One region of the Streptomyces sp. NPDC017529 genome, then DNA from elsewhere that is predicted to be linked to it. Evidence: riboswitches for the same ligand, from Rfam matches in the RefSeq annotation. Region 1 holds a riboswitch; the other holds the start of a gene.
The links. A riboswitch is a leader RNA that binds a small molecule or an ion and turns the genes downstream of it on or off. The one in region 1 is predicted to bind thiamine pyrophosphate.

Region 1 (7,437 bases):
CGCCTGCTCGGCAGCCGCGCCGCGATCCTCGCCGGCCTGCTGTCCGGCCTGGGCTTCGGCGCCCTCGGCGTCGGCGTACGCGTCCTGAACGGCGTCGACCCGTTCAACCTGCCCACGCTCCTGGCCGACCCGGCCCTTTACGCCATTCTCGTCGCCGGCATCGGCGGCATGTACCTGCACACGGTCGCCCTCCAGATCGGTTCGGTCAACGGCGCCACGGCGGCGCTGGTGGTGGGCGAAACGGTGGTACCGGGCATCCTCGGGGTGCTGTGGCTGGGCGACTCCTCCCGGCCGGGCTTCGCCTGGATGGCGGTGCTCGGCTTCGTCGTGGCGGTGGCCGGCGCCGTCGCCGTCGCCTGGTTCGGCGAGCCGGAGGACGGCGGCGCGGCCGCGGCCGTACCGGCTCCCGCGGAGGAAGCGAAGACGCTGGACGGGCCGTCGGCCGGAAGCGACGCCCGGACCGCGGCGGGCAGCCGCACCAGCTCCTCGTAGCGCGCCCGCCGACCCCACGGGTGGGCGTCCCTCAGCGGTTCAGGACCACGACGTCCTCGGCCGTGAAGGTGACGCCCACCCGCTCTCCGTCTTCCGGGGCGTCCCGCAGCGCGCAGGCCGCCTCCAACCGCGGTCCGGAGTCCGGCTGGAGGAGCAGGGCGACGTGGGTGCCGCGGAACGTGCGCGCCGCCACCGTGCACGGCAGCCCGTCCGCGGCAGCCGTGATCCCCACCCCGGCCGGGCGCACCAGGAGGCGGCACGGGCCGTCCGGCGCGTCTTCCGGTACCGGGACCTTGCCCCACGGGGTGTCGGCGGCCCCGCCCCGCACGGTCGCCTCCACCACGTTGTCGAAGCCCAGGAAGCGGGCGACGAACTCGGTGGCGGGGCGCTGCCAGACCTCCAGCGGAGTGCCGCTCTGCGCGATCCGCCCCTCCCTCATGACCACCACCCGGTCGGCCAGCGCGAAGGCTTCACCCTGGTCGTGCGTCACGGCCAGCACGGTCGTACCCAGCTCGCCGAAGACCCTCCGCAGTTCGACGACCAGGCGCTCACGCAGGCCGCGGTCGAGCTGGCCGAGCGGCTCGTCCAGCATCAGCAGCCGCGGCCGCGGTGCGAGTGCGCGGGCCAGCGCGACCCGCTGCTGTTCGCCGCCGGACAGCGCCGCCACGGCGCGCCGCTGGGCGCCCGGCAGGCCGACCAGGTCCAGGAGTCCGGCAACCGTACGCTCCTGTTCGGCACGTGACGCGCCGCGCATGCGCAGGCCGAAGGCCACGTTGCCGCCGACGTCGCGCTGCGGGAAGAGCTGGTGGTCCTGGAACATCAGCCCGACGCCACGGCGGTGCGTGGGCACGCCCGACTGGTCCCGTCCTTCCAGGAAGACGCGCCCCGCGTCGGCGGCTTGCAGTCCCGCCACGACCCTCAGAAGAGTGGACTTGCCGCTGCCGCTGGGCCCCAGCACACACACGATCTCCTGCGCGGCGACGCTCAGGCCGACCGCGTCCAGCGCCGGCGGCTGCCCGGCGCGGAAGCGGACGGTGACGTCGTCCAGCCGCAGCAGCGCCTCGTCCGCGGTGCCAGTGTGTTCCGCCATCTAAAACTCTCCGGCCTGATCGGTACGGATGCGCTCCAGCGCCAGCAGCGCGCCCGCGCACACCACCATCAAGATCGTCGACAGGGCCATCGCCTGTCCGTAGTTCAGTTCTCCCGCACGTCCCAGCAGCCTCGCCACGGCCACCGGCAGGGTCGGTGCGTCCGGCCGGGCGATGAAGACCGTCGCGCCGAACTCGCCGAGCGACACGGCGAAGGCGAAACCGGCGGCGATCAGCAGCGCGCGCCGTACCAGCGGCAGGTCGACCTCCCGCCACACGCGCCACGGCGAGGCCCCCAGCACCGCCGCCGCCTCCCGCAGCCGCCCGTCCACCGCGCGCAGCACGGGCAGCATGGTCCGTACGACGAACGGCACTCCGACCAGCGCCTGCGCCAGTGGTACGAGCCACCACGAGGAGCGCAGATCCAGCGGCGGCTTGTCGAGAGTGATCAGAAAACCGAAGCCGACGGTCACGGCCGACACTCCGAGGGGCAGCATCAGCAACGCGTCGAAGCCACGCACCAGCCTGCCGCCCCGCCTGGTCAGCGCTGCCGCCGCCAGCCCGCCCACCACCAGGGCGATCAGCGTGGCGGCGGCCCCGTAGGCGAGCGAGTTCCACAGGGCGTCCAGCGGGGCGACGGCGAAGGTGCTGTCCATGGAGGCAGCGGATTGCAACGCCCGGTAGAACGTGAACCCGTAGCCGTCCGGCCCGGCGAAGGACCGCTCGACCAGCACCGCCAGGGGCGCCACCAGCAGCACCGCGATCACGGCGAGCGTCCCCCACAGCAGCGCCCACTGGCCGGCGCCCCGGGGCCGCCGCACCGTCTGCGCCGGGTCGACGAGCGTGAGGGCGGTCTCCCGCCGCCGTACGGTCCAGGCGTGCAGCGCCAGGAGTGCCAGCACGGCGGCGAACTGGAGCAACGTCAGGACGGCGGCGGTCGGCAGGTCCAGGAAGTCGGCGGTCTGCCGGTAGATCTCCACCTCCAGGGTGGAGAACCTCGGCCCGCCCAGGATCTGCACCGCCCCGAAGGAGGTGAAGGTGAACAGGAAGACCATCAGGGCGGCGGCCGCGACGGCCGGTCCCAGCGCGGGCAGCGTCACCCGCCGCCACGCGTTCCAGCGCGACGCGCCCAGCACCCGGGCCGCTTCCTCCTGCCGGGGGTCGAGTTGCCCCCAGAGGCCCGCGACGGTCCGTACGACCACCGCGTAGTTGAAGAACACGTGCGCCAGCAGGATCGCCCACACCGAGGTGTCCAGCCGTACGCCCCACAGGTCGTCCAGCACGCCGCCGCGCCCGACCAGCGCCAGGAACGCCGAACCCACCACCACCGTCGGCAGCACGAACGGCACCGCGACCACGGACCGCAGCAACTGCTTCCCGGGGAAATCGAAGCGCGCGAAGACATACGCGCCGGGGAGCGCGATCAGCAGCGTGAGCGCGGTCGAGGCCGCCGCCTGCCAGACCGTGAACCACAGGACGTGCAGGACGTCCGGGTCGGACAGCACCTCGCCGACCCGGCCCAGCTGCCACTGCCCGCCGTCCTTGAGCCCCCGCCCGACGATCGCGGCGACCGGATAGGCGAAGAAGAGCGCGAAGAAGGCCAGCGGCAGGGCCATCAGGGCCAGCCGCGCCGCCGTCCCCCGTGAGTGCCGCGCCCGCTTCGCGGGGCCGGTTACTTCAGAACGAGCGAGGACCACTGCTTGATCCACTGTTCGCGGTTCGCGGCGATCTTCTCCGGGGCCACCGTCTCCGGCTTGTCGATCTTCCGGCCGTACTTGGTGAACAGCTCCGGAACCTGCGCGTCCGTACGCGCCGGGTTGACGAACATCTGGAGCGGCACGTCCTCCTGGAACTGCTTGCTCAGCAGGAAGTCCAGCAGGGCCTTGCCGCCCTTCTCGTTCTTGGCGCCCTTGAGCAGCCCCGCGAACTCGACCTGCCGGAAGCAGGTGCCGGCCGCGACGCCGGTGGGCGCCTCCTTCGGCTGCGGCTTCTTGCCGAGCACCTCCACCGGCGGGCTCGACGCGTACGAGACCACCAGGGGCTTGTCCCCCTTGCCCCGGCCCGCCGCCGAACCCGAGAACCGTTCGTTGTACGCCTGCTCCCAGCCGTCCACGACCTCGACGCCGTTGTCCTTGAGCTTCTTCCAGTAGTCCTGCCAGCCGGACTCGCCGTACTTGGCGATGGTGCCGAGCTGGAAGGCGAGCCCCGGCGACGACGTGGCGGAGTTCTCGGTGACCAGCAGGCCCTTGTACTCGGGCTTGAGCAGGTCGTCGAACGTCTCGGGCGGCGCGATCCGGTGCTCGGCGAAGTAGGCGCGGTCGTAGTTGACGCAGGTGTCGCCGTAGTCCACCGGCGTCACCCGGTGCCCGGCCTTGTCAAGCTGGAGTTCGCCGGGGACGCTCGCCAGCCCCTTGGCCTCGTACGGGCTGAAGATGCCTTCCTTCAGGCCGCGCGACAGCAGCGTGTTGTCGATGCCGAAGAAGACATCGCCCTGCGGGTTGTTCTTCGACAGGATCGCCTGGTTGACGGCCTTGCCCGCGTCGCCGCCCTTGAGCACGTTCACCTTGTAGCCGGTCTGCTTGGTGAACTCCTCCAGGACGGACTTGGAGGCGTTGAAGGAGTCGTGGCTGACGAGCGTGACGGTCTTCGGGTCCGTACTGCCGCCGCTGCCGCCCGAGCCGCACGCGGCGAGCGCCGTCATGCCGGCCGCGACCGCCAGCGCGGTGACGGTGATCCTTCTGGTGGTGCTCACTGGATTCCTCCTGGCTGGCCAGGAAGAGACGCGGCCCCGCCCGGCACTTCGCGAGGAAGGCCGGGCGGGGCGCAACAGCATGAGTGACGACCGAACTTCCTACCCGGAATGACCCGGGCGAGGTTCAAGGGTCTGCGGCACCTCGTGTCCGTGACGCTCGGTCCGTGACACTGCCGCACTCTCAGCGCTGTGGCGCTCCCCTGTCGGAATGTGCATTTGTTCGATCACACCGTACCAGCGGACGGTCAGCGCTCCGAGGCCGCGAGCTGCCCGCAGGCGCCGTCGATCTCCTGCCCGCGCGTGTCGCGGACGGTCACCGGCACCCCGTGCGCGGCGATGGCCTCGACGAACGCCTTCTCGTCCTCGGGGCGCGAGGCGGTCCACTTCGAACCGGGCGTCGGGTTGAGAGGGATCAGGTTGACGTGCACCCGCTTGCCCTTGAGCAGGCGGCCCAGCAGGTCACCGCGCCACGCCTGGTCGTTGATGTCCCGGATCAGCGCGTACTCGATCGAGATCCGCCGCCCGGACTTCTCCGCGTACTCCCAGGCCGCGTCCAGCACCTCACGCACCTTCCAGCGCGTGTTGACCGGTACGAGCGTGTCGCGCAGCTCGTCGTCGGGCGCGTGCAGCGACACCGCGAGCCGGCACTTCAGGCCCTCGTCCGCGAACCGCAGCATCGCCGGGACGAGACCCACCGTGGACACGGTGATGCCGCGCTGGGAAAGCCCCACCCCGTCGGGCTCCGGGTCGGTCAGCCGCCGGATCGCGCCCACGACCCGGTTGTAGTTCGCCAGCGGCTCGCCCATGCCCATGAAGACGACGTTGGACAGCCGGGCCGGCCCGCCCGGAACCTCGCCGTCGCGCAGCGCCCGCATGCCGTCGACGATCTGGTGAACGATCTCGGCGGTCGAGAGGTTCCGGTCCAGCCCCGCCTGCCCCGTCGCGCAGAACGGGCAGTTCATGCCGCATCCGGCCTGTGACGAGATGCACATCGTGACCCGGTCCGGGTAGCGCATCAGCACCGACTCCACGAGGGTGCCGTCGTGCAGCTTCCACAGCGTCTTGCGCGTGGTGTCGTCGTCACAGGAGATGTGCCGCACCACACTCATCAGCTCGGGCAGCAACGCCGACGCCAGCTTCTCCCGCGCCGCGGCCGGGATGTCCGTCCACTCCGCCGGGTCGTGCGCGTACCGGGCGAAGTAGTGCTGCGACAGCTGCTTGGCGCGGAACGGCTTCTCACCGGCCGCGGCCACGGCTTCGCGCCGCTCGGCGGGGGTGAGATCGGCAAGGTGCCGCGGCGGCTTCTTGGCTCCGCGCGGCGCGACGAAAGTGAGTTCTCCGGGCTTAGGCATGGTTCTTCCAGTGTCGCAGACGTAAGAGGTGCCGATCGCCGCCTCGGCAACCCGGCCTGACCTGCGGTTTTCCATATGCGTGAGGGGCCCGCCACGCAGCGCGGCGAGCCCCTCACACGTACGGTGGACCTCTGTCAGCCGGAGCCGACGAAGATGACGTACAGCAGCCACACGACCGGGGCGGTCGGCAGGAGCGAGTCCAGGCGGTCCATGATGCCGCCGTGGCCGGGCAGCAGCGTGCCCATGTCCTTGATGCCGAGATCGCGCTTGATCATGGACTCGCCGAGGTCGCCGAGCGTCGCGCTGGCCGCGACCGCCATGCCGAGCAGCAGGCCCTGCCACCAGGCGCCGTCCGTAATGATCAGCTGCATGCAGAGCGCGCCCGCGACCATGGCGAACAGCACCGCGCCGAACAGCCCCTCGCGGGTCTTGCCGGGGCTGATGCGGGGCGCGAGCTTGTTCTTGCCGAAGCGCCAGCCCACCGCGTACGCACCCGTGTCGCTGACGACCGTCAGCAGCAGGAACGTCAGCACGCGCTGCGGCCCGTCGTCGGCGGCGAGCATCATCGCCACGAACGTCGCCAGGAACGGCACGTAGAACGCGGCGAAGACGCCCGCCGTGACGTCCCGCAGATAGTTCTCCGGGGCCTCCGTCATGCGCCACACCAGGGCGGCGAGCGCGGTGAGCGCCATCGCCACCCACGCGCCCTCCGCGCCCCGTACGTAGCCGGCGACCACCATCGCCGCGCCACCGAGGGCGAGCGGGACCAGCGGTACCCGGATGTCCTTGCGTTCGGAGAGCCGGGACGTCAGCTCCCACAGGCCCACGACGACCGCGATCACTATGACGCCTACGAAAAGCGGCTTGTAGACGAAGAGCGAGAGCAGGATGACGGCACCGAGGCCGACACCGACTCCTATGGCGGCCCGGAGGTTGCGCCCCGCGCTCTTCTTCTGCGGCTTGTCGGGTTGCTGTGAGCCGTCAGGCCCCGGCAAAGAGGTCGGCATGGGCTCCTGCGGCTGTTCGTCGCGGAACGAGGGGCCGCTCTGCCGAGCGGCCCCCCTGTCGTCCCGGTGGTCCCGGTCGTCGTCCAGAGAGTTCCGGTCGTCGTCCTGGTGTCCGCCTGCGTCGGGCACGATGGGCATGGGCCGAGTCTGCGCCGCGCCGCCCCACTCGTGCGCGGGACCCGCCGAACCGGCGGGCCCCTGGTCGGGTGGTCCCCATTGACCGGCTCGGCCGACGCCAGGCGGGGCCCCCCAGGATGACTCGTTCATCAGACCTCTAGGAGCTCGGATTCCTTGTGCTTGAGCAGCTCGTCCACCTGCGCGACGTACTTCGCGGTGGTGTCGTCGAGCTCCTTCTCCGCCCTGCGCACCTCGTCCTCGCCGGACTCCTTGTCCTTGACGAGCTTGTCGAGGGTTTCCTTGGCCTTGCGCCGGACGCTGCGGATCGAGATCTTCGAGTCCTCGGCCTTGTTCTTCGCGACCTTGATGAACTCCCGGCGGCGCTCCTCGGTGAGCTCCGGGAAGTTCACGCGAATGATGTGGCCGTCATTGCTCGGGTTGACGCCCAGGTCGGAGTCCCGGATCGCCTGCTCGATGTTGCGCAGTGCGCTCTTGTCGAACGGGGTCACCACGGCCATCCGCGGTTCGGGCACCGAGAACGACGCCAGCTGGTTGATCGGCGTCATGGCGCCGTAGTAGTCCGCCACGATCTTGTTGAACATCGCCGGGTGCGCACGCCCGGTGCGAAT
Region 2 (7,437 bases), on a different contig from region 1:
CTCGCCGACGCCGGCGCCCGCCGGATCGGCCTGCTCACCGGCACCACCACCGACACCTACACCCGCCTGTCCACCACCGCGTACCTGCGCTGGTGCGAGCGGGTCGGCCAAGACCCGGTGTACGAGTCCTACCCCGCCCACGACCCGTGCGCGGGCGCGGTGGCCGCCGACCGGCTGCTGGCCCGTCCGGACCGCCCCGACGCGGTCTACGGCCTCTTCGACCCGAACGGCACCGACCTGCTCGCGGCGGCCAGACGCTACGGGCTGCGCGTCCCCGACGACCTGCTGCTGGTCTGCTGCAGCGAGTCCACGGTCTACGCCACGACCGAGCCGCCCATCACCACCCTCTCCCTCAAGCCCCGCCGGATCGGCACCGCCGTCGTCCAGCTCCTCATCGACGCCATCGAGGGGCTGGACAGCGGGCGGCCGGTCGAGCAGGTGATACCGACGGACCTGATCGTGCGGACCTCCTCCCAGCGCAGGTCCGCGCGCACCACCGTCAGTCCGCCGCGGGGACCTTCCGGGGCTTGACCGTCACACGTTCGAGCGGCCGTGTGGATGCGCCTGCCGTATCCACACGGCCGGAGGTTTGTGTACGCCCGGACGGCGATCCGGCATCCGGACGTACGGACATCAGGCCCGACGTCCGGACGTACGGACACGGCCTCCTCCGCGGCCCCGCCGCCCTCCTGACGTCCGGCGCCGCGCCGAGGCACCCCGGGCCACTTCGCCAGGTCCCCGCACCGCCGTGCCGCCGTCCCGGCATCCCGTCGCCCGGGATAAAATCGGGGTGATCCCGGAGAAAACGGCAGTGAACACCGGGCGCCGAGCGATTGACCACCCCCGGGTGCGTCACAACCCGCGAGCGGCATTCCTATGATGGGCGCACGACACCACGGACCGCCGTCGACCAGGCAAGGTCCGCGAGGTGCACGGCGGCGCGATGGTGGAGGGGTCGATGACTCAGGGGGCCAGTGTGGGACCCATGGTGCGGACCATGCCGGCACAACCTCCGGCTCCGGCACAACCGCCTGCTGTGCCGGTCCCCCCGGCCCCGGCGGTACCGCCGCCCCCGCCCCTGCCGCCGGCCTTCATCGGAGCGCCCGACGGCATGCCGCCCGAGTACACCCCCACCGAGCGCTCCCTCCCCGTCATCGGCGCGGGCGCGTCGGCAGGCGGCGGCAACCCGCAAGGGCACGCGGACATCCCGCCCGTCACCCGTACGGACACGCTCATCGACCGCCCGACCGTCGACCTGACGGCGGTGCCCGAGTCGGCTATCCCCGCCCCCGAAGGCCAAGAGGGCGGCGGCCCGCTGTACGTCGTCGGCGACGTGCACGGCTACTACGAAGAGCTGCGCGAGGCACTCGCCGCCGAGGGCCTCATCGACGCCGACGGCCAGTGGGCCGCCGGCAACGCCCGCCTGTGGTTCCTCGGCGACTTCACCGACCGCGGCCCGGACGGCATCGGCGTCATCGACCTCGTCATGCAGCTGTCCGCCGAGGCCGCGGCGGCCGGCGGCTACTGCAAGGCCCTGATGGGCAACCACGAGCTGCTGCTGCTCGGCGCCAAGCGGTTCGGCGACACCCCCGTGCAGTCCGGCGCCGGCACCGCCTCCTTCCAGGCCGCCTGGCTGCTCAACGGCGGCCAGAAGACCGACATGGACCGCCTCCAGGACCATCACCTGCAGTGGATGGCCCGCCTGGACGCCATGACGGAGGAGGACGGGCACCTGCTCGTGCACTCCGACACCACCGCGTACCTGGAGTACGGCGACTCCATCGAGGACGTCAACGACACCGTCCACGACGTCCTCACGCGCAGCGACGCCGACGAGGTCTGGGACCTGTTCCGCAAGTTCACCAAGCGGTTCGCCTTCCGCGACGACGACGCGGGCCCGATGGCCGCACGCGAACTCCTCGACACCTACGGCGGCGGGCGCGTCGTGCACGGCCACAGCCCCATCCCGTACCTCCTCGGCGAGGTCGGCGGCGAGGACGACGAAGGCGAGGGGGTCGCCGTCGAAGGGCCGCACGTCTACGCCGACGGGCTCGCCATCGCCATGGACGGCGGGATCACCATGGCCGGAAAGCTACTGGTCGTCCAACTTCCCCTGACTGGCTGACCGTTATCCGGGCAGGGGTAGCGGCAGGTAGGGAAGTGGCGCGACGGGGCCCGAGCGGGGGCGTGGCGGTCCCTATTTCCGCAAACACCCTGTCACCCCGTGCCGGAGGCGCTCTACCATCGGTCTATCCGTAGCAGGCTCTCCTCCGTTTCCGCCCACTGCCCGGCCCACGCCGGCCTGTACGGCCCTACGGAGCATCGGGGGATGCACATGAACAGCGCTCCGCACCTGCTGAACGAGGACCGCGCGGAATTCGCGCGGCTCCTCGACGAGGCGCTGCGCACCGCGGATTACCGGAAGGACCTGGTGTCCGCGGCGGGAAAGCACCTCAATACCGAGCAGTTGCGCACCATGGCGCTCAGCGCCACAACCGCCATCGCCGCGTGTGCGACGGCCGAATACCGACACTACGTACGGCTCCGCGACGAACTGCGCGCTCCGGCACCCGCACCGGAAGCCGGAGGCGTGGAAGGCCGCGAGGAGAAAGGCGCGTCGGCGGGCAGCCCGGGCATCGATCTCGCCACGACCGTGGGGGAGGTCGCCGAGCCCTCGGGCGCCGGGCTGGCCGCGATGATCACGGTACTGGCGCCGGTGCTGGCGGGGATCGCCGCCGTGCTCTTCCTGCTCATCGGGTACGTGCTGCGCACCGTCGGCACCGACCCGTCCGCCGCCCAGCCCCTGATCAGCGTGGGTTGGGTCTTCGCGGCGGTCACCGCCGCCGGGGCGCTCGTCGCGATGGCGAGCCTGGTCTACGCGGCCTGGCGCAACGGCTCGACGTCGCTGCGCGCCCCACGCACCGGCGACGGCCTGGGCGCCCGGACCCGGGAGGTGGACCTCGCCCGGGACGCCTGGCGGCAGGCGCTCCTGGAACGCGGCATCCTGCCGTTCCTGCGCGAGGCCCTGGCCGATCCGGCCGCCGTCAACGGCCGCGGCACGGCCCGGTACGTACCGCGCCGCGCAGTGGACGGCGGCCGGATGCCGAGCCTGGGCTTCACCAGCCCGGACTTCACCAGCCCGGACGGCGGCCCGCCCGCCGCTCCCCGGCCCCGCTTCACCAGCCCGGATTTCACCAGCCCCGACTACGGCGGCCCCGACCACCATCCCGAATAGCGCCCACGCACCGCCGCACTTCCACCGCGGGGGCAACGGCACCTGGCCCCCGCGGCGTCCCGCAGGCACAGGTACCGACGCACGGCTCCGGGCCCGGAGCCGCACGGTGTACGCGCGGCTCCGGGCCCGGATCCAACGTGCGGAAAGGTCACTCCGCGATCGGCAGGTACACCCGGTTCCCCGCCGCCGCGAACTCCCGTGACTTCTCGGCCATGCCCGCCTCCGCGTCCGTGCCGACCGCCAGGTCGCCGCCGTGTTCGCGGCGGATGTCCTGGGAGATCTTCATGGAGCAGAACTTCGGGCCGCACATGGAGCAGAAGTGCGCCGTCTTCGCCGGTTCCGCCGGCAGCGTCTCGTCGTGGAAGGCGCGGGCCGTGTCCGGGTCGAGGGCCAGGTTGAACTGGTCCTCCCAGCGGAACTCGAAGCGCGCGTCGGACAGCGCGTCGTCCCAGTCCTGGGCGCCCGGGTGGCCCTTGGCGAGGTCCGCCGCGTGCGCCGCGATCTTGTACGTGATGACGCCGGTCTTGACGTCGTCCCGGTCCGGCAGGCCCAGGTGTTCCTTGGGCGTGACGTAGCAGAGCATCGCCGTACCCCACCACGCGATCATCGCCGCGCCGATCCCGGAGGTGATGTGGTCGTACGCGGGCGCGACGTCGGTGGTCAGCGGGCCGAGCGTGTAGAACGGCGCCTCTTCGCAGATCTCCTGCTGGAGGTCGATGTTTTCCTTGATCTTGTGCATCGGGACGTGTCCCGGGCCCTCGATCATCGTCTGCACGCCGTGCCGCTTGGCGATCGAGTTCAGCTCGCCGAGCGTCCGCAGCTCCGCGAACTGCGCCTCGTCGTTGGCGTCCGCGATGGAGCCGGGGCGCAGGCCGTCGCCGAGGGAGTACGTGACGTCGTAGGAGGCGAGGATCTCGCAGAGTTCCTCGAAGTGGGTGTAGAGGAACGACTCCTTGTGGTGGGCCAGGCACCACGCCGCCATGATCGAGCCGCCGCGCGAGACGATGCCGGTCTTGCGGCGGGCCGTGAGGGGGACGTAGCGCAGCAGGACGCCGGCGTGGACGGTCATGTAGTCCACGCCCTGCTCCGCCTGCTCGATGACCGTGTCCTTGTAGATGTCCCAGGTCAGTTCCTCGGCCTTGCCGTCCACCTTCTCCAGTGCCTGGTAGAGGGGGACGGTGCCGATGGGGACGGGGGAGTTGCGCAGCACCCACTCGCGGGTGGTGTGGATGTTGCGGCCGGTGGACAGGTCCATGACCGTGTCGGCGCCCCAGCGGGTCGCCCAGGTCATCTTCTCCACCTCCTCCTCGATGGAGGACGTGACGGCGGAGTTGCCGATGTTCGCGTTGACCTTCACCAGGAAGTTCTTGCCGATGATCATCGGCTCGATCTCCGGGTGGTTGACGTTGGCGGGCAGTACGGCCCGGCCGGCCGCGATCTCGTCCCGCACGAACTCCGGAGTGACGTTCTCGCGGATCGCGACGTACTCCATCTCCGCCGTGACCTCGCCCCGGCGCGCGTACGCGAGCTGGGTGACCGCCGCGCCGCCGCGGCCCCGGCGAGGCTGCCGGGGGCGACCCGGGAAGACCGCGTCGAGGTTCTTCAGGCCGCCGCGCGGCGAGGTGTGCTTGAGGCCGTCGTCCTCGGGCCTCGGTGGCCTGCCCGCGTACTCCTCGGTATCTCCCCTGCTGATGATCCAGTTCTCCCGCAGCGGCGCCAGGCCGCGGCGGACGTCGGTTTCGATGTTGGGGTCGGTGTACGGCCCTGACGTGTCGTAAAGCGTCACGTCCTTGCCGTTGGTGAGGTGCACACGACGGACCGGGACCTTCAGGTCGGGCCGCGATCCGGTGAGGTAGCCCTTGTGCCAGCCGATCTCCTTGGCGGAGACCTGACCGTTTTCGGGCGTGCGTGCATCCTGCAGAGTCATGAAGACCCACTCCCTACGCCGGCATTACCCGGTAACAGGTTCGGCGGTCGACGCAGCAAGTCCGTGACGGCGGTTCCGGCTTCGGCCGGACGTTCCGTACGGGGATCAGCGCCCTCTCAGCCCGGTGCTCCGAGCTCCCGCGATTGCAAAGGTGGCACCACGGTAGCCGCCGATATGGCGCGGTGACCAGGGGGCCCTGCCAGTTCTTGCGATGATCGGGCGGTGACCAGCAACGAGCCCCCGCACTCCGCGCACCACCACGCTTCCCATCCGGCGCCCGGTCCGGACGGTGATCGTGCGCAGCCGCCGCACCCGCCAGGACACGGGCACGCGCACGGACATGGCCACGGGCACGGCCCCGCGGCCCCGGTATCCCGGCATCTGCGCAAGGTCATCGCGGCGGTGCTGATCCCGTTCGCCGCCGCCGTCGTGGCCGGTCTGGTCGTGCTGTGGCCGGGCGGCGCACCCGGCCACAAGCCGACCGGTGTCGGCTTCGACCAGCCCACCGAGAAGGCGAAGGTGGCCAAGGTCGAGGAGGTGAACTGCGCGGACGTCCACGCCCAGCAGCAGCCGGGGCCGCAGCAGCAGTCCGGCCCCTCGGACACCCGGCAGGCAACGCACTGCGAGCGGGCGGTCATCGAGGTGACCACCGGCAAGGACACGGGCCGGCGGTTCGAGGCGATCGTGACGCCCGACGCCACACGCCACTACACGGTTGGCCAGAAAGTCGTGGTCGCCTACTCGCCCAAGGCGCCCAAGGACCTGCAGTATGCGGTCACGGACGTCGACCGGACGTTCCCGATGTGGGTGCTCGCCGCGATCTTCGCGCTGGCGGTGGTCGTGGTCGGCCGGCTGCGCGGGGTGCTGGCACTGGTCGCGCTCGTCGTGAGCTTCGGCGTGCTGACGCTGTTCATCCTGCCCGCCATCCTCCAGGGTTCGAACCCGCTGGTGGTCGCGGTCGTCGGAGGCAGCGCGATCATGCTGGTCGCGCTGTACATGTGCCACGGGCTGACGGCCCGAACGTCCGTAGCCGTGCTCGGCACGCTCGCGTCGCTGCTGCTCATCGGCCTGCTCGGCTCGCTCTTCATCGGGTGGGCCCTGCTGACCGGCAACACCGACGACCAGACCGGGCTGGTGCACGGCCTGTACCCCGACATCGAGATCCGCGGCCTGCTGCTGGCGGGCATCATCATCGGGTCGCTGGGCGTGCTCGACGACGTGACGGTCACCCAGACCGCGGCGGTCTGGGAGTTGAAGGAGGCCGATCCGTCGGCGAGCCGCCGCAAGCTCTACGGAGCGGCGATGCGGATCGGGCGCGATCACATCGCGTCCGTCGTCAACACGCTCGTACTCGCTTACGCGGGTGCGGCGCTGCCCCTGCTTTTGCTGTTCTCGATCGCACAGAGCAGCGTCGGTACCGTCGCCACGAGCGAGGTGGTCGCGGAGGAGGTCGTCCGCACGCTGGTGGGCAGCATCGGACTGGTCGCGTCCGTACCGCTGACGACGCTGCTGGCCGTGCTGGTCGTCTCGGCGGACCGGGACGCGGGGCGGCCGGCGGGCCGGGGCACGCGGCGGACGGCAGGCGGGGGACCGGGGCGGGGCGCCGGGGGCCGGGGCGCCCAACGGGTCGGTGCGGGTCGGGGACCGGAGCCGGACGGCGGTACGAGCCGGCAACCGGTGCTCGGCGGCCGCGGCAGGCGGCGGCGCGCACGCTGATCCGGCCGGAGACCCGTCACTCCGCGTCACATGTCACCGTCCCGTCACCGCCCGGGCCGCGCGGCTTCACCCCGCCTTCTGCGCCTCGGAAAGAATCCGGTCCAATGTCGATTCGAGCGTGTCGCACACCTCTTCCTCCCCGATCGGCACCAATCGGTCCGTGCGGTCCAAGAAGGCCACCAGCGGTGGGGCACCGGCGCGGAACAACGCCCGTTCGTCCGCCACCTGCAGGCCGATGAAGACGTCGCTGAGATGTTCGGAGGAGGACGGCTCGATGCGTACGTCGCCCTCGCCGGACGGCTTGCTCAGCCCGTCCAGCAGCAGCTCCCGGCTGAACGCCCAGGTCACGGGCACATCGCCGGGAAGGTCGAAGGTGAAGCTGACCGCATAGGGATCCGCGCGGTCGAAGTACAGCTCCACCGGGATACGGAAAGCGAGCTCCTCTGACACGAGGAAGCTCATGATCACTTCTGCCTGAACTGTGTCGGTCATCAACCTCTGCCCCGTACTTGGTCGGAGATGGCCAGGAATCATCCCTCTTGGCCTCATTGACGCCATC

Region 2: another riboswitch for thiamine pyrophosphate. It lies ahead of thiC (phosphomethylpyrimidine synthase ThiC); the one in region 1 lies ahead of ACH4K4_RS22470 (thiamine ABC transporter substrate binding subunit).

Annotation. Positions count from the first base shown of each region.
Region 1 covers NZ_JBIRJY010000008.1:240,460-247,896, reverse strand. The annotation lists gene ACH4K4_RS22485 (hypothetical protein) at 1-492, shown strand, start outside; gene ACH4K4_RS22480 (ABC transporter ATP-binding protein) at 524-1,582, opposite strand; gene ACH4K4_RS22475 (ABC transporter permease) at 1,583-3,196, opposite strand; gene ACH4K4_RS22470 (thiamine ABC transporter substrate binding subunit) at 3,253-4,332, opposite strand; TPP riboswitch at 4,411-4,544, opposite strand; gene rlmN (23S rRNA (adenine(2503)-C(2))-methyltransferase RlmN) at 4,578-5,684, opposite strand; gene ACH4K4_RS22460 (phosphatidate cytidylyltransferase) at 5,819-6,958, opposite strand; gene frr (ribosome recycling factor) at 6,958-7,437, opposite strand, start outside.
Region 2 covers NZ_JBIRJY010000002.1:427,921-435,357, forward strand. The annotation lists gene ACH4K4_RS05625 (LacI family DNA-binding transcriptional regulator) at 1-531, shown strand, start outside; gene ACH4K4_RS05630 (metallophosphoesterase) at 944-2,125, shown strand; gene ACH4K4_RS05635 (hypothetical protein) at 2,330-3,235, shown strand; gene thiC (phosphomethylpyrimidine synthase ThiC) at 3,384-5,162, opposite strand; TPP riboswitch at 5,156-5,313, opposite strand; gene ACH4K4_RS05645 (YibE/F family protein) at 5,385-6,878, shown strand; gene ACH4K4_RS05650 (SsgA family sporulation/cell division regulator) at 6,945-7,370, opposite strand.